DNA from 3 places in the Streptomyces sp. NPDC111744 genome. Region 3 is predicted to be linked to each of the others. Evidence: riboswitches for the same ligand, from Rfam matches in the RefSeq annotation. Region 3 holds a riboswitch; each other region holds the start of a gene.
The links. A riboswitch is a leader RNA that binds a small molecule or an ion and turns the genes downstream of it on or off. The one in region 3 is predicted to bind cyclic di-AMP.
Positions count from the first base shown of each region.

Region 1: linked by a shared signal. The riboswitch ahead of ACZ7OO_RS02860 (C40 family peptidase) and the one ahead of ACZ7OO_RS25740 (M23 family metallopeptidase) in region 3 are both predicted to bind cyclic di-AMP.
Region 2: linked by a shared signal. The riboswitch ahead of ACZ7OO_RS23745 (M23 family metallopeptidase) and the one ahead of ACZ7OO_RS25740 (M23 family metallopeptidase) in region 3 are both predicted to bind cyclic di-AMP.

Region 1 is NZ_JBVKCG010000001.1:601,364-608,398, forward strand. Features, by position in the region: gene ACZ7OO_RS02850 (M23 family metallopeptidase) at 1-546, shown strand, start outside; gene pcrA (DNA helicase PcrA) at 599-3,085, opposite strand; cyclic di-AMP (ydaO/yuaA leader) riboswitch at 3,409-3,580, shown strand; gene ACZ7OO_RS02860 (C40 family peptidase) at 3,589-4,740, shown strand; gene ACZ7OO_RS02865 (hypothetical protein) at 4,992-5,345, opposite strand; gene ACZ7OO_RS02870 (C40 family peptidase) at 5,819-6,877, shown strand.
Region 2 is NZ_JBVKCG010000010.1:249,850-256,884, forward strand. Features, by position in the region: gene ACZ7OO_RS23735 (tyrosine-protein phosphatase) at 1-106, opposite strand, end outside; gene ACZ7OO_RS23740 (alpha-galactosidase) at 280-2,376, shown strand; cyclic di-AMP (ydaO/yuaA leader) riboswitch at 2,685-2,845, shown strand; gene ACZ7OO_RS23745 (M23 family metallopeptidase) at 2,850-3,812, shown strand; gene ACZ7OO_RS23750 (DUF6250 domain-containing protein) at 4,021-4,737, shown strand; gene ACZ7OO_RS23755 (SGNH/GDSL hydrolase family protein) at 4,883-5,668, shown strand; gene ACZ7OO_RS23760 (TetR/AcrR family transcriptional regulator) at 5,713-6,315, opposite strand; gene ACZ7OO_RS23765 (GNAT family N-acetyltransferase) at 6,359-6,877, opposite strand; gene ACZ7OO_RS23770 (helix-turn-helix domain-containing protein) at 6,876-7,035, shown strand, end outside.
Region 3 is NZ_JBVKCG010000012.1:122,017-129,051, forward strand. Features, by position in the region: gene ACZ7OO_RS25725 (DNA gyrase/topoisomerase IV subunit A) at 1-1,466, opposite strand, end outside; gene ACZ7OO_RS25730 (M16 family metallopeptidase) at 1,744-3,147, shown strand; gene ACZ7OO_RS25735 (M16 family metallopeptidase) at 3,144-4,532, shown strand; cyclic di-AMP (ydaO/yuaA leader) riboswitch at 4,756-4,919, shown strand; gene ACZ7OO_RS25740 (M23 family metallopeptidase) at 4,932-5,687, shown strand; gene ACZ7OO_RS25745 (GntR family transcriptional regulator) at 5,900-6,595, shown strand; gene ACZ7OO_RS25750 (HPr family phosphocarrier protein) at 6,875-7,035, opposite strand, start outside.

The DNA of each region.
Region 1 (7,035 bases), on a different contig from region 3:
GACGCCCAGCTGAGGACGCTCTCGGCGGGCGCCGACGACTTCGCCGACCGGGCCAGCCGAACCCAGGAGCGCATCGACCTCAGGACCCAGCAAGAGGCCGAGAAGAAGAAGGCGGCGGCGGCGGCGGCCCGCAAGGAGCGACTGCGCCCCAAATACGTCCTCCCGGTCACGCAGCGAGGGCTCAGCGCCTATTTCGGCCAGGCCGGCGTGAACTGGATGTCCGTCCACACGGGCATCGACTTCCCCGTCTCCTACGGCACGACGGTGATGGCCGCGACCGACGGCGTCGTCTCCACCAAGTGGAACAGCGCCTACGGCAACATGATGATCGTGACGGCGAAGGACGGCACGGAGACCTGGTACTGCCACCTCTCGTCGTACCGTGTCGCCTCGGGTACGACCGTCAAGGCTGGGGATCCGATCGCGTACTCCGGGAACTCCGGCAACTCGACCGGCCCGCATCTGCACTTCGAGGTCAGGCCTGCGGGGGGCTCCGCCATAGACCCGCTGCCGTGGCTGCGGAGCCACGGGCTCGACCCGACCTGATCAGTGAAGTGAGCCGGCCCCGCTCGTGGGAGCGGGGCTCAGCCCTGTGCGGCTACAGCTTCTCCACCGGCGCGTATCGCAGCAGCAGCCGCTTCGGCTTGGCGTCGCCGAAGTCGATCGTCGCCTCCTCGTTCCCGCCCGCGCCCTTCACCGCGACGACCGTGCCGAGGCCGAACTGGTCGTGGGTTACCCGGTCGCCGACGGCCAGCGAGACCACCGGCTTCTCCGAGGTCCGCCGGGTGGCGAAGCCGGACGCGCCCGACGCCGAGGACCGCGAGCGGGTCGAGGAGAGCGAGGCCGCGACGCCCGACGCGGGCCCGGAGGACACCGGTGCCATCGCCCCGGTCCGCTTCCACTCCAGGTACCCGGCCGGGATCTCCTCCAGGAAGCGCGAGGGCGGGTTGTACGACGGCTGCCCCCAGGCGCTGCGCATCGCCGACCGGGTGAGATACAGCCGCTCCCGCGCGCGCGTGATACCGACGTACGCCAGGCGCCGCTCCTCCTCCAGCTCCTTGATCTGGCCGAGGGCGCGCATGTGCGGGAAGACGCCGTCCTCCATGCCGGTCAGGAAGACAACCGGGAATTCGAGGCCCTTGGCGGTGTGCAGGGTCATCAGGGTGATGACGCCGGAGCCGTCCTCGTCCTCGTCGGGGATCTGGTCGGAGTCGGCGACCAGCGCCACCCGCTCCAGGAAGTCGGACAGCCCGCCCGACGCCTCGCCCTCCCCGGACTCCTGCTCGAACTCCAGTGCCACGGAGGCGAGTTCCTGGAGGTTCTCGATCCGGGTCTCGTCCTGCGGGTCGGTGGAGGCCTGCAACTCGGCGAGGTAGCCGGTGCGTTCGAGGATCGCTTCGAGCACGGTGGCCGGTCCGGCGCCGGACTCCACGACCGTACGCAGGTCCTCCATCAGCGTGTTGAACCGCTTGACCGCGTTGGTCGACCGCGCGGCCATGCCGTACGCCTCGTCGACGCGCTTGAGCGCCTGCGGGAAGCTGATCTTCTCGCGCTGGGCGAGGGCGTCGATCATCGCCTCCGCGCGGTCGCCGATACCACGCTTGGGGACGTTGAGGATCCGGCGCAGCGGGACGGAGTCCTCCGGGTTGGCCAGTACGCGCAGATACGCCAGGACGTCCCGGACCTCCTTGCGCTCGTAGAAGCGGACACCGCCGACGACCTTGTAGGGCAGGCCGACGCGGATGAAGATCTCCTCGAAGACACGGGACTGAGCGTTGGTGCGGTAGAAGACGGCGACATCGCCCGCCTTCGCCTCGCCCGCGTCCGTCAGACGGTCTATCTCGTCGGCGACGAACTGCGCCTCGTCGTGCTCGGTGTCGGCGACATAGCCGGTGATCTGCGCGCCCGCGCCGGCGTTGGTCCACAGGTTCTTCGGGCGGCGGGACTCGTTGCGCTCGATGACCGCGTTGGCGGCGGAGAGGATCGTCTGCGTGGAGCGGTAGTTCTGCTCCAGGAGGATCGTCGTCGCGTTCGGGTAGTCCTCCTCGAACTGGAGGATGTTGCGGATCGTCGCGCCCCGGAAGGCGTAGATCGACTGGTCGGCGTCGCCCACCACGCACAGTTCGGCGGGCTGGAGGTCGTGCTCGCCCGGCGGCACGTCGACGGGGTGCTCGGAGGTGCCGACGAGCTCGCGCACGAGTGCGTACTGGGCGTGGTTGGTGTCCTGGTACTCGTCGACCAGGACATGCCGGAAGCGGCGGCGGTAGTGCTCGGCGACGTCCGGGAAGGCGCGCAGCAGGTTGACCGTCGTCATGATCAGGTCGTCGAAGTCCAGGGCGTTCGCCTCGCGCAGCCGCGACTGGTAGAGGGCGTAGGCCTGGGCGAGGGTCTTCTCGAATCCGTCGCTCGCCTGGGCGGCGAAGTCCTCCTCGTCGATCAGCTCGTTCTTGAGGTTGCTGATCTTGGCGCTGAAGGACTTGGGCGGGAAGTGCTTGGGGTCGAGGTCCAGGTCGCGGCAGACCAGGGCCATCAGGCGCTTGGAGTCGGCTGCGTCGTAGATCGAGAAGGAGGAGGTGAAGCCGAGCTTCTTGCTCTCCCTGCGCAGGATCCGCACGCACGCGCTGTGGAAGGTCATCACCCACATCGCGTTCGCGCGCGGGCCGACGAGGTGCTCGACTCGCTCCTTCATCTCGCCCGCGGCCTTGTTGGTGAAGGTGATCGCGAGGATCTGGCCCGGGTGCACCCTCCGCGCGCCGAGCAGATGCGCGATGCGGTGCGTGAGCACGCGCGTCTTGCCGGAGCCGGCACCGGCCACGATGAGCAGCGGGGAGCCGGCGTGCACGACCGCCGCCCGCTGGTTGTCGTTCAGCCCCTCCAGGAGCGCGGCCGGGTCCAGGGCCGGGCGGGCGGCGCCGTCGCGGTAGTAGGCGTCACGGTCCGGAGGCGCGTCGAACTTCCCGCCGAACAGATCGTCCGGAATCGGCTCCGGTACGTGCTCGTCCTCGGGCGGCGGCGGGGACTCCTCCTCGTGGCCGCGCGGGGGCTGGAGGCTCGCCAGGAAGCTGTCGTCAAAGAGGCTGCTCATCGCTCTCCGAGTCTAGGGCGCCCCACCGACAACCGGTCCCCACCCCGGAAACTCGCCCCGGTCACCCAACAGAATCAACCCCTCACGGTCTGCGATCACACGCCGTGAGCATGCGCGCGCCCACCCACCGGGAGCGCGGGCCACTCGACCGCTCCGGACAAGTCACCCCATACCCCGCTTGATCAACCGATCCGGCCGGGCAGCAACACCAAGGTCACGAAAATGTATCGGGCATATCGCACATCAACCTTCACACAGAGCACACGAGTTGGCTAGCGTGCCGACCAGGCCGTACGACCCCCACCGGCGAACGTCGCCGGGCCGCACGGCCTCCGCCGAGTCCAGGGTGCCACCGCGCACCCGGAGCCGGGGACCCACACCGACCTTGGGGTGAATCGGTCCCGACTTCCCACCGGGAGCGAACCGTAGGGCAACCCTTCCGAACCACCCGCCCGAACCCGACAGCTAACTCGGTAGGCGGAGCATGGAAGGAGTCGCCCCCGTTGGCGTCGCACCGCAAGTCGCGTCCGTCCGCAACGCGCGTAGGCATACGCACCCCCGCTCTGGCCACCGCCGCTCTCACCTCCGTGGCCCTGCTCTCCCAGACGGCCAACGCCGCGCCCTCCGAGGACGGCAAGCCCAGCCTGGAGGAGGTCGAGAAGAAGGTCGACGCCCTCTACCGGCAGGCGGAGTCGGCGACCGAGAAGTACAACGCGGCCAAGGAGAAGACCGGCAGGCAGCGCAAGCAGGTCGACACCCTGCTCGACGACGTCGCCGAGCGGACGGACCGGCTCAACAAGGCGCGTGAGGAACTGGGTTCGTTCGCCGCGGCCCAGTACCGGACCGGGGCCAGTGCGCCCGACACGGCGACCTTCCTGCTCGCGGACAGCCCGCAGGACTACTTCGACCAGACGCAGCTGATGAGCCGGCTGACCTCGCGCCAGAAGGACGCGGTCGACGACTACGCCACACAGCAGTCCGCGACCATGAAGAAGCGGCAGGAGGCCGCCAGGAGCCTGGAGACGCTCACCGAGACCCAGAACGACCTCAAGACCGCCAAGACCACCGTCCAGACGAAGCTGGCCTCCGCGCGGGAGCTGCTGTCGCAGCTGACGGCCCAGGAGAAGGCCCGGCTGGCGGAGATCGCGAAGAGGCAGCAGGCGGAGGCGGCGCTCAAGGCGGCGGAGCTCGCGAAGCAGCAGGCGGCGGCCGCGAAGCAGGAAGGTTCGTCGTCATCGACGCCGTCCTCCGGCGGCTCCGCCTCTTCCTCCGCCTCTTCCTCCTCCGACGCCTCCTATGCGACAAAGGCCACCAAGGCGATCGCCTTCGCCCGCGCGCAGATCGGCAAGCCGTACGTCTGGGGCGCCACCGGCCCCGGCTCCTACGACTGCTCCGGCCTCTCCCAGGCCGCCTGGAAGGCCGCCGGCGTCTCCCTGCCGCGCACCACGTACGACCAGGTGAACGCCGGCACGACGGTCTCCCTCGCCGACGCCCAGCCCGGTGACCTGGTCTTCTACGACGACGTCACCCACGTCGGCATCTACATCGGCAACGGCATGATGATCCACGCCCCGAAGCCCGGCGCGTACGTCCGGGAGGAGTCGATCTACTACGGGGGCGAGTCGATCATCCATAGCGTGGTGCGACCGGCCTGAGGGGGCGTGGGCGCGCTAGAAGGGCGTGCCTGGGCCGCACTGGCTCTGGCCTGCGTGGCCCGAGCGGGGCTGGCCGCGGAGTGCGTCGTACGGCTGCTGGAGGACCGTTCGCGGTGGGTGGCGAAGGCGGCGACGCCGGGCTCACTCACGCCGTGGCGGCGACGGCGGTGGCCGGCCGTGCTGGGGTCCACACTGGCGGCGGCCGCCGACGCGGCGCGACTCGCGCCGCCCTCAGGAGGGCTTCCTGAGGGTCACGTCCACAGCACGGCGATGAAGATGTTCGCCATGGTCAGCAGGCCCACCAGGCCGAAGGCGCCCTTCTCCGCCTTCTCGTCGTCCCGTTTCACATAGACGAGCCCGAGGATCACGATCAGCAGCGCGAGCTTCACGCCGATCTTGATCGTGTTGACGTGGTGGTCGTCGGCCTCGTTGAGGCCGACCAGGATCACACCGGTCGCGAGCATGGTGAACGCGCCGTGCAGCATCCCGGGGACGAACCGGGCCGTGCCCTGACCCATCGCCTTCATCTGGGTGAGGAAGCCGCCGAGGAGCGCGGCAATGCCGATGATGTGCAGGCCGACGAAGAGATGGATGAGTACGTCCATGGCCCCGGAGCCTAATCAGGGCCCCATGGGGCACCGGGCACCGGCCCCTCCCTCGGCGCCCGCCGCTACTCACTTGCACGGCATCGCATTTATGCACCCCATAGCACTCCGTGTCTCCCGCGCGCCCCCGAACCGCCGCTTCGGTCATCCCACCCCGCGAAGCCGACGACTCCGGACCGGAATCCCGGTCACATACCGTCGGGTAACGATCCGGCCACGCCAATTCCGTGCATCGCGTTACCGAGCCGACACACTCCGGCCTAGCGTCCTCCCCCAGGTGACCGACTCCCCACCGCCGCCCGGGCCAGGGGCGGCAGTCGGACACCACCGCCGAGAAAGTCCGGCGGCGGCCCGCTCCCCCTGTGCGGGCCGCCGCCGGACGCCTAATCCGCACCCCTGCGGCCGTATGCGCGCTCCTCCTGGTGTGCGTACGGGCGACACGGCGGTCGTACGAAAGGACGTGACCAGTCCAGGTGGCAGCGCACCGCAAGCCCCGACAGCGCTCCCTCAGCGGCAATACGGCCCGCACGGCCGCCACCCTCGCCCTGGCGGGCGCGGCCACCGCGACGGGCTTCGACGGGACCGGACACGCCGAGCCGCAGCTGACACCGGCGCAGGTGAAGGCCAAGGTGGACCAGCTGTACCAGGAGGCCGAGGCCGCCACGGAGAAGTACGACGGTGCGAGGGAGAAGGTCGACGCGGCCCAGCGGCGGCTCAAGGCGCTGCAGGACGAGACCGCCCGCAAGCAGGAGAAGCTCAACTCCGCGCGGGACGCACTCGGTTCGGCAGCGGCAGCTCAGTACCGCGACGGCGGTATCGATCCGGCGTGGCAACTGGCGCTCTCCAGCGACCCCGACCAATACCTGGACGACGCCGCGTTCGCCGAACGGGCCGGTGCCCGGCAGGCCGGCGCGGTGGCACGGGTGCGTCGGCAACTGCGGGAGATCGAGCAGCTGCGCGGCGCGGCGCACGTCGAGCTGACGTCGCTGCGGTCCCGGCAGGCCGAACTGAAGCGGCAGAAGACCGCCGTCAACGGCAGGCTCGGCGAGGCCCGGCGGCTGCTGGACCGGCTCTCGCCCCAGCAACGGGCGGCGGTCACGGCGGACGGCGCCTCCTCACGCGCCTCCCGCTCGACCTCCGGCGCCCGCGCCACCCTGGCCCCGGGCAGCATCGCCGCCCCCGACTCCCGTGCCGCGGCCGCCGTGGCGTACGCCTACGCCAAGCTCGGCAGCCCCTATGTCTGGGGCGCCACCGGCCCCCATGCCTTCGACTGCTCGGGACTCGCCCAGGCCGCCTACCGCTCCGCCGGCGTCTCCATCCCCCGCACCACCTACGCCCAGGTCAACGCCGGCCGCCGTGTCTCCCGCTCCGAACTCCAGCCGGGCGACCTGGTGTTCTTCTACTCCGGCATCAGTCACGTCGGCATCTACATCGGCAACGGCGAGATGATCCACGCCCCCAACCCGTCGGCGCCGGTACGGATCGCCCCCATCGACGAGATGCCGTTCGCGGGGGCGACACGGGTGGCGTGACAGCTCGTCGGCCTGACGGTGAGGCAGGTATCACGCGCCGTCGTCGATACCTCCGAGCCACAGTCAACGGCCGAGGTCGTCCAGCTCGCTCTTTCCGGATAGACGTCCAGTTGCCTCCCGTCGGGCACGGCGTAACGGTGTGATCGTTGGGACGCCTA
Region 2 (7,035 bases), on a different contig from region 3:
CACCCTGCCGGACCCGGCGCCCGTCCACGGTCGGCAGGCCACCCACGTCACGGAAGTTACGCACACCGGCCAGCTCGGGCTCGGTGGACGGGACCTGCTGCGTCACGGGGGCTCCTCCCGGCCGGCCCCGTCGGCGCTCCTCGTCGACGGGCACTGGGTCGACCATACGACATCGGTTTCCGCGGGCAATGAGTTGTCCACAGGCGTTGCTTCAGGGGCCCGTGGCCTTGATGATGTTGGTGCTTGAGCGGATCTGTTGGCACCTGTGTGAGGTTTCTAGTGGTGGACATCGCCGAGAACGGTCGTACCTGGCTCCTGTCGGGCCCCGGCAGCAGCTACGCGCTGCACCTCACGGAGGACGACGAGCTGCTCCACCTGCACTGGGGCCCCAAAATCGGGCTCGCCGACGCCGAGGAACTCAGCACCCGGGCGCTGCCCCGCTACTGGGCCTTCGAGTCCCCGCTGGACGGCCGTGAGGAGTACCCCGTCGAGGGCGGCCCCCGCTTCGTCCGCCCCGCGCTCTCCGTGCGCACCGAGGAACGCCGCGGCACCGAGTGGACCTTCGAGTCGTACGAGACGGACGGCGGCACCGGGGATGCCGCGAACGGTGAGGGACTCCGGCTTCGCTTCCGGGACGACCGGATCCTCATCACCCTGCACTACCGGATGCGCGGCGATGTCGTCGAGCGCTGGGTGACCGTCGACAACCAGGGTGACGCGCGCGTGGAGCTGCTGCGCGCCGACCCCGCCGCCTGGACGCTACCCGACCGCGAGGGCTGGCGGCTCTCCCAGCTGCACGGCCGCTGGGCCGCCGAGTCCCGCCTCACCAGCGCCCCGCTCACCTACGGCGAGAAGGTCATCGGCAGCCGCCGCGGCCACACCGGCCACCAGCACCTGCCCTGGGTCGCCCTCGACACCGACGCCACCGAGGAGCGTGGCGAGGTCTGGGGCTGTGCCCTCGGCTGGTCCGGCTCCTGGCGGATCGCCGTCGCCCAACTCCCCGACGCGCGCGTGCAGATCACCGGCGGCGCCGGTTACGACGACTCGGGCCTGCTGATGCTGGCGGAGGGCGAGTCGTACACCAGCCCGGTCTTCGCGGGCCTGTGGACCGACGGCGGCTTCGGCGGGGCGAGCCGCGCCTGGCACGCCTACCAGCGGGCGTACATCATCCCGGACGCAGACCGGGACCGGCCGGTGCTGTTCAACTCCTGGGAGGCCACCACCTTCGACATCTCCGAGGAGCAGCAGGCCACCCTCGCCCGGCGGGCCGCCGCGATCGGCGTCGAACTGTTCGTGGTCGACGACGGCTGGTTCGGCGCCCGCACCAGCGACCGCGCGGGCCTCGGCGACTGGACGCCCAACCCCGACCGCTTCCCGAACGGGCTCAGGCCCCTCGCGGACTATGTGCACGCCCTCGGTATGCAGTTCGGCATCTGGGTCGAACCCGAGATGGTCAACGCGGACAGCGACCTGTACCGCGCGCACCCCGACTGGGTCCAGTACCAGCAGGGACGGAAGCGGACGGAACTACGCAATCAGCTCGTCCTCAACCTCGCCCGCGAGGACGTCCAGGAGTACCTCTGGGAACAGCTCGACACCCTGCTGTCCAGCGCCCCGATCGACTACGTCAAGTGGGACTTCAACCGCTGCTTCACCGACGCGGGCTGGCCCGGCGAGCCGTACCCGCAGCGCCTGTGGGTCGACCACGTCCGCGGGCTGTACGCCCTGCTCGACCGGCTCCGGGCAGCCCACCCGAACGTCGCCATCGAGTCCTGCTCCGGCGGTGGCGGCCGGATCGACCTCGGCATCATGAGCCGCACCGACGAGGTGTGGACCTCCGACAACACCGACCCGCTGGACCGGCTCGCCATCCAGCACGGCTTCAGCCAGATCCACCCCGCCCGGGTGATGTCCGCCTGGGTCACCGACAGCCCGAACCATCAGCTCAACGGCCGGGTCAGCTCGCTGCGTTTCCGCTTCGTCAGCTCCATGGCGGGGGCGCTCGGCGTCGGCGGCGACCTCTCGCAGTGGACCGAGGAAGAGCTCGCCGAGGCCGGCCGCTGGGTGGAGCTCTACAAGGACATCCGGCCCCTGGTGCAGCGCGGCGACCAGTTCCGGCTGCGGCCGCCGACCGGCGGGCTCAGCGCGGTGCAGTACACGCTCGGCGACGAGACCGTGGTCCTCGCCTGGCTCCAGGCGCAGAGCTACGGCGAGCCGATGCCGGCGCTGCGACTGCAGGGGCTCGACCCGACAGCGTCGTATGAATGCCGTGAAACGGGCGAAGTGCACCGAGGTGCTGTTCTGTTGCATCATGGGCTGCGCACAGAGCTGCGCGGTGACCTGGATGCGGCAGTTCTCCGGCTGCGCCGCATCTGAGTCTTCTGTCCGAATTGGCTCCTTCATTGCAACTCGCTCTGGAATAGAGGGACGTGGCGTGACGTGCGTGAGGAGCGTCATATTCGTGACCGTCCGTCGCTCGTCATGTCCACGTACTTCCCGTGCTTTTCAAGGGGATCAGGAAAGCGAGGAAAGCCGGGATGCACGGAGGGCGACCGGGAATCCCCGTAACGGATCAAGCGAAACTCGGACAGCCGGAACCGATGGCTTGTCCGGGTGCGTCTTGCTCGCTTACGTTCGCCACGCATCCGGACGGAACGCCGAATCCTGCCGCCGCCCGGAATCCCCACACACACTCACCCGTGCACGGCAGGAGCGGGGGACCCACCAGGTATGACCGCCTGTTCCGGTTCCCGGGACGGCTAGGGGTACAGCCACGTCATCCCGCGTGGCCGGGCAGCTCCAGCCCGAACCCGACAGCTCACCTCGCAGGCGCCGGAGAGGAATGCGTCATGCCCGCGAAGGGTAAGCACCGCCGCCCCAAGACCCAGCGTTTCACCCGCTCCATGGCCGTCGCCGGAACCGGTGGCGCCGCGCTGGCTCTGCCGCTCATGGGGGCGACCGGCGCCCACGCGGCCACCGCGCAGTCCGTTTCCGAAAAGGCCACGCAGTCGCTTCCGATCATCGAGAAGACGGCTGTACGGAAGGCCGCCGTTCAGAAGTCGGCCGTTCAGAATTCCGCCACCGAGAATTCCACACACCACACCTACACGGTGGTGCCCGGCGACTATCTCTCGAAGATCGCCCGCGAGCAGAACGTCGACGGCGGCTGGCACCGGCTCTACGCCGACAACCGGCAGGCCGTCGGCGACAACCCCTCGCTGATCCACCCCGGTCTCAAGCTCACCCTCGGCGGCCGTCACACCACGACGACACGGACCCCGAACTCGGACTCCCGATCCGAGACGTGGTCCCACTCGCGGTCGTCCACCCCCTCCTCGTCCTCGTCCTCGTCGTCGTCCTCGAACTCGACCTTCTCCTCGGACACGTCGACGACGACGGCCTCCGGCTTCACCCTCCCGGTGACCGGTGCCACGGTCGGCACCGGCTACCACGTGGCCGGCAGCATGTGGTCCAGCGGTTACCACACCGGCGTCGACTTCGTCGTCCCGACCGGCACCCCGGTCAAGGCCGTCGGCGCGGGCACGGTCGTCACGGCCGGCTGGGGCGGTTCCTACGGCAACCAGGTCGTCATCAGGCTCGCCGACGGCTACTACGCGCAGTACGGCCACCTCTCCGCGCTCTCCGTCTCGGTCGGCCAGACCGTGACCGCGGGCCAGCAGATCGGTCTCTCCGGTGCCACCGGCAACGTGACCGGCCCGCACCTCCACTTCGAGATCCGGACCACCCCTGACTACGGCTCGGACGTCGACCCGGTCGCCTACCTCCGTTCGAAGGGCCTCGCCGTCGGCTGAACCGGCGCCTCCATCGATCTGACACGCACTCCGAAGGCCGGACCCCCGATCCCCGGGTCCGGCCTTCGGCGCGTTGCTTTCTCGTGACAGGAGTGTTCGGGTCGTCGACAGCGAAGGCGGGGCGGCGGCACAGTGATCCCGCCGGGTGCAAGCGCTTTCCGCTCATGCGCTCGCCCTCACTCGCGCCCCGACGGAAGGAACCCGCCGTATGACGACCACCCGCCGAGGCTTCGGAGCCCTGGCCGCCGGAGCCGCCCTCGCGGCCTTCGTGCCCGCTGGGCAGGCGAGCGCCGCGCACCGGCATCGCCGGCTGATCGCCCACGACGACTTCCGCCACGGTCTCGGCCAGTGGTTCGTGGAGCTGGAGCAGGGCGGCACGGTCGCCGCCTCGCACGGGGTCCTGGAGGTCGACGTGCCCGCCGGCGCCACCGTCTGGTTCCGGCGACGGCTGGAGGGGCCGTACGTCCTGGGGTACACCGCCACACCGGTGTCGGCGGGCGGCGCCAACGACCGCGTCTCGGACCTCAACAACTTCTGGAACGCCACCGACGTCCGTTCCCCTGACGACCTGTTCGCCACCCCGCGCGGTGGCGCGCTCGCCGAGTACGACTACCTGAAGACGTACTACGCCGGCTACGGCGCCAACTACAACACGACGACCAGGCTCCGCCGTTACGTCGGCGAGCCCGGCGTACGGCCGCTGGTCTACGACTACACCGAACCGCTCCTGGTCGCGAACCAGCCCAACCATGTGCGAATCGTCTCCGACGGCGGGGCTGTGCAATGGTGGAACAACGACCGACCGGTGTTCGACTACACCGACCTGGAGCCCTACAAGGGTGGGTACTTCGCGTTCCGTACCACCTGGAGTCACTTCAGGTTCAGTGACTTCGGCGTCTGGCGATCATCACGTCAACGTCGCTGATCAGAGCCTTATTCCAACCTTGGTGAAGTATTTAGAAGTGTCTTATCTCACCGCCAGTCAACCCCTTATTACGGTCGCGTAGGTCACAGTCAAAGGTGAATCATGGTCCGATGTGGCAGACGATTCGAAGAGTGACAAGGCATCAGTGATCGGGTCGTACGTGGCGGTGGGGGACAGCTTCACCGAGGGTGTCGGCGACCCCGGCCCCGACGGGGCGTTCGTCGGCTGGGCCGACCGGTTCGCGGTACTGCTGTCGGACCGGCGGCCCGAGGGCGACTTCGAGTACACCAACCTCGCGGTACGCGGGAAACTGCTCGACCAGGTCGTGGCGGACCAGGTGCCGCAGGCCCTGGAACTCGCCCCGGACCTGGTCTCCTTCTGCGCGGGCGGCAACGACATCATCCGCCCAGGCACCGACCCCGACGAGGTGGCCGAGCGGTTCGAGCGGGCCGTGGCCCAACTGACCGAAGCCGTCGGCACGGTACTGGTGACCACCGGGTTCGACACCCGTGGCGTGCCCGTCCTCAAGCATCTGCGCGGCAAGATCGCCACCTACAACGGGCATGTCCGGGCCGTCGCCGACCGTTACGGCTGCCCTGTCCTCGACCTGTGGTCCCTGAAGACCGTGCAGGACCGGCGGGCCTGGGACGGCGACCGGCTGCACCTCTCTCCCGAGGGGCACACGCGCGTGGCCCTGCGGGCCGGTCAGGTGCTCGGCGTCGAGGTGCCGGCCGACCCGGACCAGCCGTGGCCGCCGCTGCCGCCCCGCGGCACCCTGGAGGTCCGCCGCGACGACGTGCACTGGGCCCGCGAGCACCTGGTGCCGTGGATCGGGCGGCGGCTGCGCGGTGAGTCGTCGGGTGACCATGCGACGGCCAAGGGAGCGCTCTCCCCGGACGACATCAGGATGCGGATCGCTTCCGTGGCTTGAGGCGGCAGGAGCGCGTAAGGGGCGGCATCCTTGCGGGCCGCCCCTTACTGCTCCGCGGGCAGCCCCAGTTCGCGCGCCAGCGCCTCGTCGACCCACTCCTGCGCGCGGGAGCGCGGCAGGGCACCCGGGTACGAGGTGAGCTGGACCGCGAGCCCGTCGAGCAGGGCGGTCAGCCGCAGCGCGGCGGCCGGGGGGTCGGGGCACCGGAACTCACCGGCGGCCACCCCTTCGGCGATGACCTCGGCGATCGCCGCCTTCCACTGCTGGTCCAGCTCCTTGGTGACCTCCCGCAGGGCGGGTTCGCGCAGCGCCACCGCCCAGCCCTCGATCCACAGCCGCCAGCCCTTGGCCTGCCCGGTCGGCGCGTACCAGCGCACCGCCGCCCGCAGCCGGCGCGACGCCGACGTACGGCGGCCCAGCAGCTTGCGCAGATGCGCCAGGTCGTCCTCGGCGGCGTAGGCGAAGGCGGCGGCGACCAGCCTCTCCTTCGTCGAGAAGTGGTACAGCACCAGCGCGTTGCTCACCCCGAGGGCCGAGGCGACGTCGGCGATCCGTACCGCCGCCACACCCCGCGCCTCGATCTGCTCGATGGCGGCCCGCAGCAGTTCCTCCCGCCGCTCGGCCACACTCAACCGCACTCTCGCCACGCGGTCACCCTAATCGGTCGTACCCTCGGCGCGCGTTGCCGTCTCAGGCCAGCGGCAGTCGCATGAGCGTGAGGTCCAGCCAACGGCCGAACTTGGTGCCCACCTCCCGGACCGTGCCGGCGTGCTCGAAGCCGAACCGCTGGTGCAGCCGGACCGACGCGGTGTTCTCCGCCTCGATGCCCGCGATCACGACGTGGTGGCCGGCCTCGCGCGCCGCGGCGACGAGCGCGCCCAGCAGCGCCGAGCCGATGCCGAGCCCGTGCCGGCCCTCGCGGACGTAGACCGAGTCCTCCACCGTGTGCCGGTAGCCTTCCAGCTCCCGCCACGGGCCGTACACCGCGAACCCGGCGACCTCGCCCGCCACTTCGGCCACGAAAGCCGAGCCGCGCGCCAGGTGGGCGGCGAGCCAGGCCGCTCCCTCGACGGGAGACTGCGGGGTCTCGGTCCACAACGCCGTCGAGTGCTCGATCGCGTGGTTGCGGATCGCGCGTACGGCCTCCAGGTCGCCGGGTCGGGCCGGACGGACCGTCACCGCCCCGCCTCTCTCGTATATTGGATTCATGTCCAACATAGTAGATCCGCCGATGGACCCCCTCGTGGCGCGGATCGCGGCCCGTGTCCGCATCGAGCGGGAGCGCCGCCGCTGGACCCTGGCCGAACTCGCGGACGTCTCCGGTGTCTCCCCGGCGATGATCAGCCGGATCGAACGCGGCGAGAGCA
Region 3 (7,035 bases):
TTCGCCACCGCGGCCAGTTCGGCCGAGACCAGCTTGCGCAGCTCAGCGTCCGACTCCAGGATCCGGGTCAGCTCGGCGATCTCCGTGGTGAGCCGGTCCTTCTCCGCGTCCAGCTCGATGCGGTCGTACCTGGTCAGCCGGCGGAGCGGCGTGTCCAGGATGTACTGGGTCTGGATCTCCGACAGCGAGAAGCGCTCCATCAGGCGTTCCTTGGCCTGCGCGCTGTTGTCGCTGGAGCGGATCAGCCGGATGACCTCGTCGATGTCGACCAGGGCCGTCAGCAGGCCCTCCACCAGGTGCAGCCGGTCGCGGCGCTTGGTGCGGCGGAACTCGCTGCGCCGGCGGACCACGTCGAAGCGGTGGTCGAGGTAGACCTCGAGCAGCTCCTTGAGGCCCAGGGTGAGCGGCTGGCCGTCCACCAGGGCGACGTTGTTGATGCCGAAGGACTCCTCCATCGGCGTCAGCTTGTAGAGCTGCTCCAGGACCGCCTCCGGCACGAAGCCGTTCTTGATCTCGACGACCAGGCGCAGCCCGTGCGCGCGGTCGGTGAGGTCCTTGACGTCGGCGATGCCCTGCAGCTTCTTCGAGTTGACCAGATCTTTGATCTTGGCGATGACCTTCTCGGGACCGACCGTGAACGGCAGTTCGGTGATGACCAGGCCCTTGCGGCGGGCCGTGACCGCCTCCACCGCAACCGTGGCCCGGATCTTGAAGGTGCCGCGGCCCGTCTCGTACGCGTCCCGGACGCCCTCCAGGCCGACGATCCGGCCGCCGGTCGGCAGGTCGGGGCCCGGGACGTGCTTCATCAGCGTGTCCAGGTCAGCGTTCGGGTACCGGATCAGGTGCCGGGCGGCCGCGATCACCTCGCCGAGGTTGTGCGGCGGCATGTTCGTCGCCATGCCGACCGCGATGCCCGACGAGCCGTTGACCAGCAGGTTCGGGAAGGCGGCGGGCAGGGCCACCGGCTCCTGCTCCTGGCCGTCGTAGTTGGGCGCGAAGTCGACCGTGTCCTCGTCGATCGACTCGGTCATCAGGCTGGTCGCCTCGGCCATCCGGCACTCGGTGTACCGCATGGCGGCCGGCGGGTCGTCGTTGCCCAGCGAGCCGAAGTTGCCGTGGCCGTCGACCAGCGGAACGCGCATCGAGAACGGCTGGGCCATGCGCACCAGCGCGTCGTAGATCGACGCGTCGCCGTGCGGGTGCAACTTACCCATCACTTCGCCGACCACGCGCGCGCACTTCACATAGGCGCGCTCTGGGCGCAGCCCCATCTCGTTCATCTGGTAGACGATCCGGCGGTGCACCGGCTTGAGGCCGTCACGGGCGTCCGGCAGGGCGCGCGAGTAGATGACCGAGTACGCGTACTCGAGGTAGGAGCCGCGCATCTCGTCCACGACGTCGATGTCGAGGATCCTCTCCTCGTACGAGTCGTCGGGCGGCGGGGTCTTCGTGCTGCGGCGGGCCATCGCTGCCGGCTCCTTGCTCATGCGTGAACGGGATCTGACGCGGACCATTGTGGACCGCGGTACTGACAACCCGGGCCAGGACCCGGTCTCCGCGGCCCGCCCCGGTGCCTCGGAGGCGCTCGGGAGTGGGTCGGACGCAGGCTACGCGATCCGCTGTGGGCGTACGTCGTGCGGGAACTTCGCCGGGCCCCCGCCCGCTTGCATACAGTGGCAGGACTGGCAGAAAAACCGCGGTTCGAGACCGCTTCCGCGAGTGAGCGCGAGTGAAGGGACGTACATGCCCATGGGTCACACGACCACGGCCGAGACAGGCTCCGGAGGCCTGACAGCGACCGAGCACCGCTTGGCCAACGGTCTGCGCGTGGTGCTTTCCGAGGACCACCTGACCCCGGTCGCGGCGGTCTGCCTCTGGTACGACGTCGGTTCCCGGCACGAAGTCAAGGGCCGTACCGGCCTGGCTCACCTTTTCGAGCACTTGATGTTCCAGGGCTCCGCCCAGGTAAAGGGCAACGGCCACTTCGAGCTCGTCCAGGGCGCCGGCGGCTCGCTCAACGGCACCACCAGCTTCGAGCGCACCAACTACTTCGAGACCATGCCCGCCCACCAGCTCGAGCTCGCCCTCTGGCTGGAGGCCGACCGCATGGGCTCCCTGCTGGCCGCCCTGGACGACGAGTCGATGGAGAACCAGCGGGACGTCGTCAAGAACGAGCGCCGTCAGCGCTACGACAACGTCCCCTACGGCACCGCCTTCGAGAAGCTGACCGCGCTCGCCTACCCGGAGGGCCACCCCTACCACCACACGCCGATCGGCTCGATGGCGGACCTGGACGCGGCCACCCTGGAGGACGCGCGGGCGTTCTTCCGTACCTACTACGCGCCCAACAACGCGGTCCTGTCGGTCGTCGGCGACATCGACCCGAAGCAGACCCTCGCCTGGATCGAGAAGTACTTCGGTTCCATCCAGGCACACGACGGCAAGCCCACTCCGCGTGACGGTTCGCTGCCCGACGTCATCGGCGAGCAGCTGCGCGAGGTCGTCGTGGAGGAGGTGCCCGCGCGCGCGTTGATGGCCGCCTACCGGCTACCGGAGGACGGCACGCGCGCGTCCGACGCGGCGGACCTGGCCCTCACCGTCCTCGGCGGCGGCGAGTCCTCCCGCCTCTACAACCGGCTCGTACGGCGCGACCGTACGGCCGTCACCGCCGGCTTCGGCCTGCTGCGGCTCGCCGGCGCGCCCTCCCTGGGCTGGCTGGACGTGAAGACCTCCGGTGACGTCGAGGTGCCGGTCATCGAGACCGCCATCGACGAAGAGCTCGCCCGGTTCGCCGAGGAGGGCCCCACGCCCGAGGAGATGGAGCGCGCCCAGGCCCAGTTGGAGCGCGAGTGGCTGGACCGGCTGGGCACGGTCGCGGGCCGCGCGGACGAACTGTGCCGGTTCGCCGTCCTGTTCGGCGACCCGCAGCTCGCCCTGACCGCCGTCCAGCGCGTCCTCGCGGTGACCCCGGAAGAGGTCCAGGAGGTCGCCAAGGCCCGTCTGCGGCCCGACAACCGCGCGGTGCTCGTCTACGAGCCCAAGTCCCCGGAGGCGGTCGAGGACGCCGACGTACCCGAGGACCCCGAGGCCGAGGCCACGGTCGAAGCCGCCACCGCCGAGCACGACGACGAGGAGACGGCCAAGTGACCGAGCTCGCCACCATGGACTTCCACCCCCGGCCCCAAGCGGGCGAGGCCCGCCCCTGGGCCTTCCCTGCCCCCGAGCGCGGCACCCTGGACAACGGGCTGACCGTGCTGCGCTGCCACCGCCCCGGCCAGCAGGTCGTCGCTGTCGAGGTGCTCCTGGACGCACCCCTGGACGCCGAGCCGGCCGGCCTGGACGGCGTCGCCACCATCATGGCGCGCGCCTTCTCCGAGGGCACCGACAAGCACTCCGCCGAGGAGTACGCCGCCGAGCTGGAGCGCGCCGGCGCCACCCTCGACGCACACGCCGACCACCCCGGTGTCCGGCTCAGCCTGGAAGTCCCGGCCTCCCGCCTGGGCAAGGGGCTCGGACTGCTCTCCGACGCGCTCAGGGCGCCGGCCTTCGCCGACAGCGAGGTCGAGCGGCTGGTCCGCAACCGCCTCGACGAGATCCCGCACGAGCTGGCCAACCCCAGCCGCCGGGCCGCCAAGGAGCTCTACAAGGAGCTGTTCCCGTCGACCGCGCGGATGTCACGTCCGCGCCAGGGCACCGAGGACACCGTCGAGAAGATCGACGCGGCCGCCGTACGCGCCTTCTACGACCGGCATGTACGGCCCGCCACCGCCACGGTGGTCGTCGTCGGCGACCTGACCGGCATCGACCTGGACGAGCTGCTGGGCGAGACCCTGGGCGCCTGGCGCGGCTCCACCGCCCAGCCCCGGCCCGTTCCCCCGGTGTCCGCCGACGACACCGGCCGTGTCGTCATCGTGGACCGCCCCGGAGCCGTCCAGACGCAGCTGCTCATCGGCCGCGTCGGCCCCGACCGGCACGACCGCGTCTGGCCCGCCCAGGTGCTCGGTACGTACTGCCTGGGCGGCACCCTCACCTCCCGCCTGGACCGCGTCCTGCGCGAGGAGAAGGGCTACACCTACGGCGTCCGCGCCTTCGGGCAGGTCCTGCGGTCCGCCCCCGACGGCAGCGGCGCCTCGATGCTCGCCGTCAGCGGCTCCGTGGACACCCCGAACACCGGCCCGGCGCTCCAGGACCTGTGGACGGTGCTGCGCACCCTCGCCGCCGAGGGCCTCACGGACGCCGAGCGTGACGTCGCCGTGCAGAACCTGGTCGGCGTGGCGCCGCTCAAGTACGAGACGGCGGCGGCCGTCGCCGGCACCCTGGCCGACCAGGTGGAGCAGCATCTGCCCGACGACTTCCAGGCCACGCTCTACCGGCAACTGGCCGCCACCGGCACTGTGGAGGCCACCGCGGCGGTGGTGAACGCCTTCCCGGTGGACCACCTGGTGACCGTTCTCGTCGGCGACGCGGCGCAGATCAAGGAGCCCGTCGAGGCCCTCGGCATCGGCGAAGTCACGGTCGTCGCCGCGGAGTAGGCAGAGCGAGGCAAGCAGCGCGGCCGGACGGGCGGCACGCGCGCGCAGCGGCCCTGGTGACTGTCGCGTCACCAGGGCCGCCCAATGTCCGAATTGGGGCGGAGGTTGCCTGTCTGCCCTGTGGGATACGCGACAAATACCGTGATCCGTTTGGGCATTGTGAGGACGTCCTCGTAGGTTCTTCCGGGCTGTCCGTCAGGCAGTGCGCCGCGCCCGCGGCACCGGACAGCCATCGCCGAGTCCCCGTACGGCGCGAGCCAGGGGAGCCGGGGACCCATGCAGTCCCTGGGGTGAATCGGGCGCCCGCGCGAGCCGCGAGGGGGCCCGTAGGAGACCTTCCTGCTCCGAACCCGTCAGCTAACCCGGTAGGCGAGAGGGAAGGAAAGGACCAGCCTCTACATGGCGTTCATGTGCGCCTCCGGGAAGCACCGTCGTCCCGGCCGGGTGAAGCGCACCACCGCGCAGGCCGCCGGCATTGCGGCCCTCACCGCCACGGGTGTCATCGGCACCGTCTCGGCCGCCCCGGCGCTCGCCGCCGAGAACTCCGTCGAGCAGACCGGCCTCACCCCGGTCATCACGGTCAGCGACTCCATCGCCGACCAGATCGACGCCCAGGCCGCCGCGCAGAAGGCCGCCGCCGAGCGCAAGGCGGCCGAGGAGGCCGCGCGCAAGAAGGCTGCGGAGAAGGTCAAGAAGGAGCGCGAGGCCAAGGCGCGCGCCGCGCGGGAGGCCGAGCGCAAGCGCCTCAACGCCTTCGTCGCGCCGATCTCCGACTCGTACGTCTCCACCGGCTACCAGACCGGCGGCTCCCTGTGGTCCTCCGGCGCCCACACCGGCATCGACTTCCACGCAGCCAGCGGCACGGTGGTGCACGCCGTCGGCACCGGCACGGTCGTGACCACCGGCTGGGGCGGGGCGTACGGCAACCAGATCGTCATCAGGATGGCCGACGGCATGTACACCCAGTACGGCCACCTGTCGTCCATCGGCGTCTCGGTGGGCCAGAAGGTCACCCCCGGCCAGCAGATCGGCCTCTCCGGCGCGACCGGTAACGCGACCGGCCCCCACCTCCACTTCGAGGCCCGCACGACCCCCGAGTACGGATCGGACGTCGACCCGGTCGCCTACCTCCGCAAGCACGGCCTGAACGTCTGACCCGACCACGGCGACGAACATGTGACGTCACATGACGAGAGCCCCGAAGCCCCGGCCCCCGGAGTCGGGGCTTTCGTCGTTTTCGTGACTCCGGTGTCCAAAAAATATGCATGGATTCCGGGCCGCCATCGGAAATTCCCGCTCATTGCAATAGAGTCACGGAACGGACGTCACTCGGCGGCGTTTCACGGGGATTAAGGCGGAGGTCGGACATGCGTATTCCGGCGCACTCGGTATGCACGGCGATCCGGGACGACATCGTCGCGGGTGTCTACGAGCGCGGCAGCCGGCTCACCGAGGAACTCCTGGCCCGTCGCTACGGCGTCTCGCGCGTCCCCGTCCGCGAGGCCCTGCGCACCCTGGAGGCCGAGGGCTTCGTGGTGACGCGTCGGCACGCGGGTGCGTGCGTCGCGGAACCGACCGAGCAGGAGGCCGCCGACCTGCTGGAAATGCGCCTGCTCCTGGAGCCGCTCGGCGCCTCCCGGGCCGCCCAGCGCCGCACCGAGGCCCACCTCAAGGTGCTGCGCGGACTCGTCAGGCTGGGCCAGGAACGGGCCCGCAGGGGCGGCAGCGACGACCTGCGCTCCCTGGGCGGCTGGTTCCACGAGACGCTCGCCCAGGCCACCGGCAGCCACGCCCTGACCTCGACACTCACCCAGCTGCGCCACAAGATCGCCTGGATGTACGCTGTCGACGCACCCGCCAACCCCGTGGAGTCCTGGGCCGAGCACGGTGCCATCGTGGACGCGGTGACGCGCGGCGACAGCGAGCGCGCGCGGGCGATCACCGCGCTGCACACCGAGCGGTCCACGATCTCCCACCGGCTGCGCTTTTCCGGCGGCACAGACCGGGCGAACGGTGTGAGGACTTCGCAACATCCCGTAAACATGTCGGGCCTGCGGCATTAACACGGGCGCCGTATACAAAGGGGTGTTATTCGATGGAGCAGTATTTCCGTTGCCCTTCGGTGGCCTCCGTCGCCCTTATTTGGCGCGCGCCCGGAATTTCCGATGGCGCGCCATCGGTGTGGCCGCCGGATAATTAACTATGCCCGGCGCAAAGTCCGGCCACGCATGAATGGCGGCCGTTCATAAAGACCGGCTACGGGAGAAGTCACGGCGGAAACGGCGAGGCCGCGCCGCCCTCGGAGGGGTGGCGCGGCCTCGGTCGTGCGGGCGCTTGGGCGCTCAGACGGTCTCGGGGAGCTCCTCGAGCCCCTCGGCGACCAGCTTGGCCAGGCGGTCGAGGGCGGCGTCGGCGCCCTCGGCGTCGGAGGCGAGGACGATCTCCTCGCCGCCCTGGGCGCCCAGGCCCAGGACGGCCAGCATGGAGGCCGCGTTGACGGGGT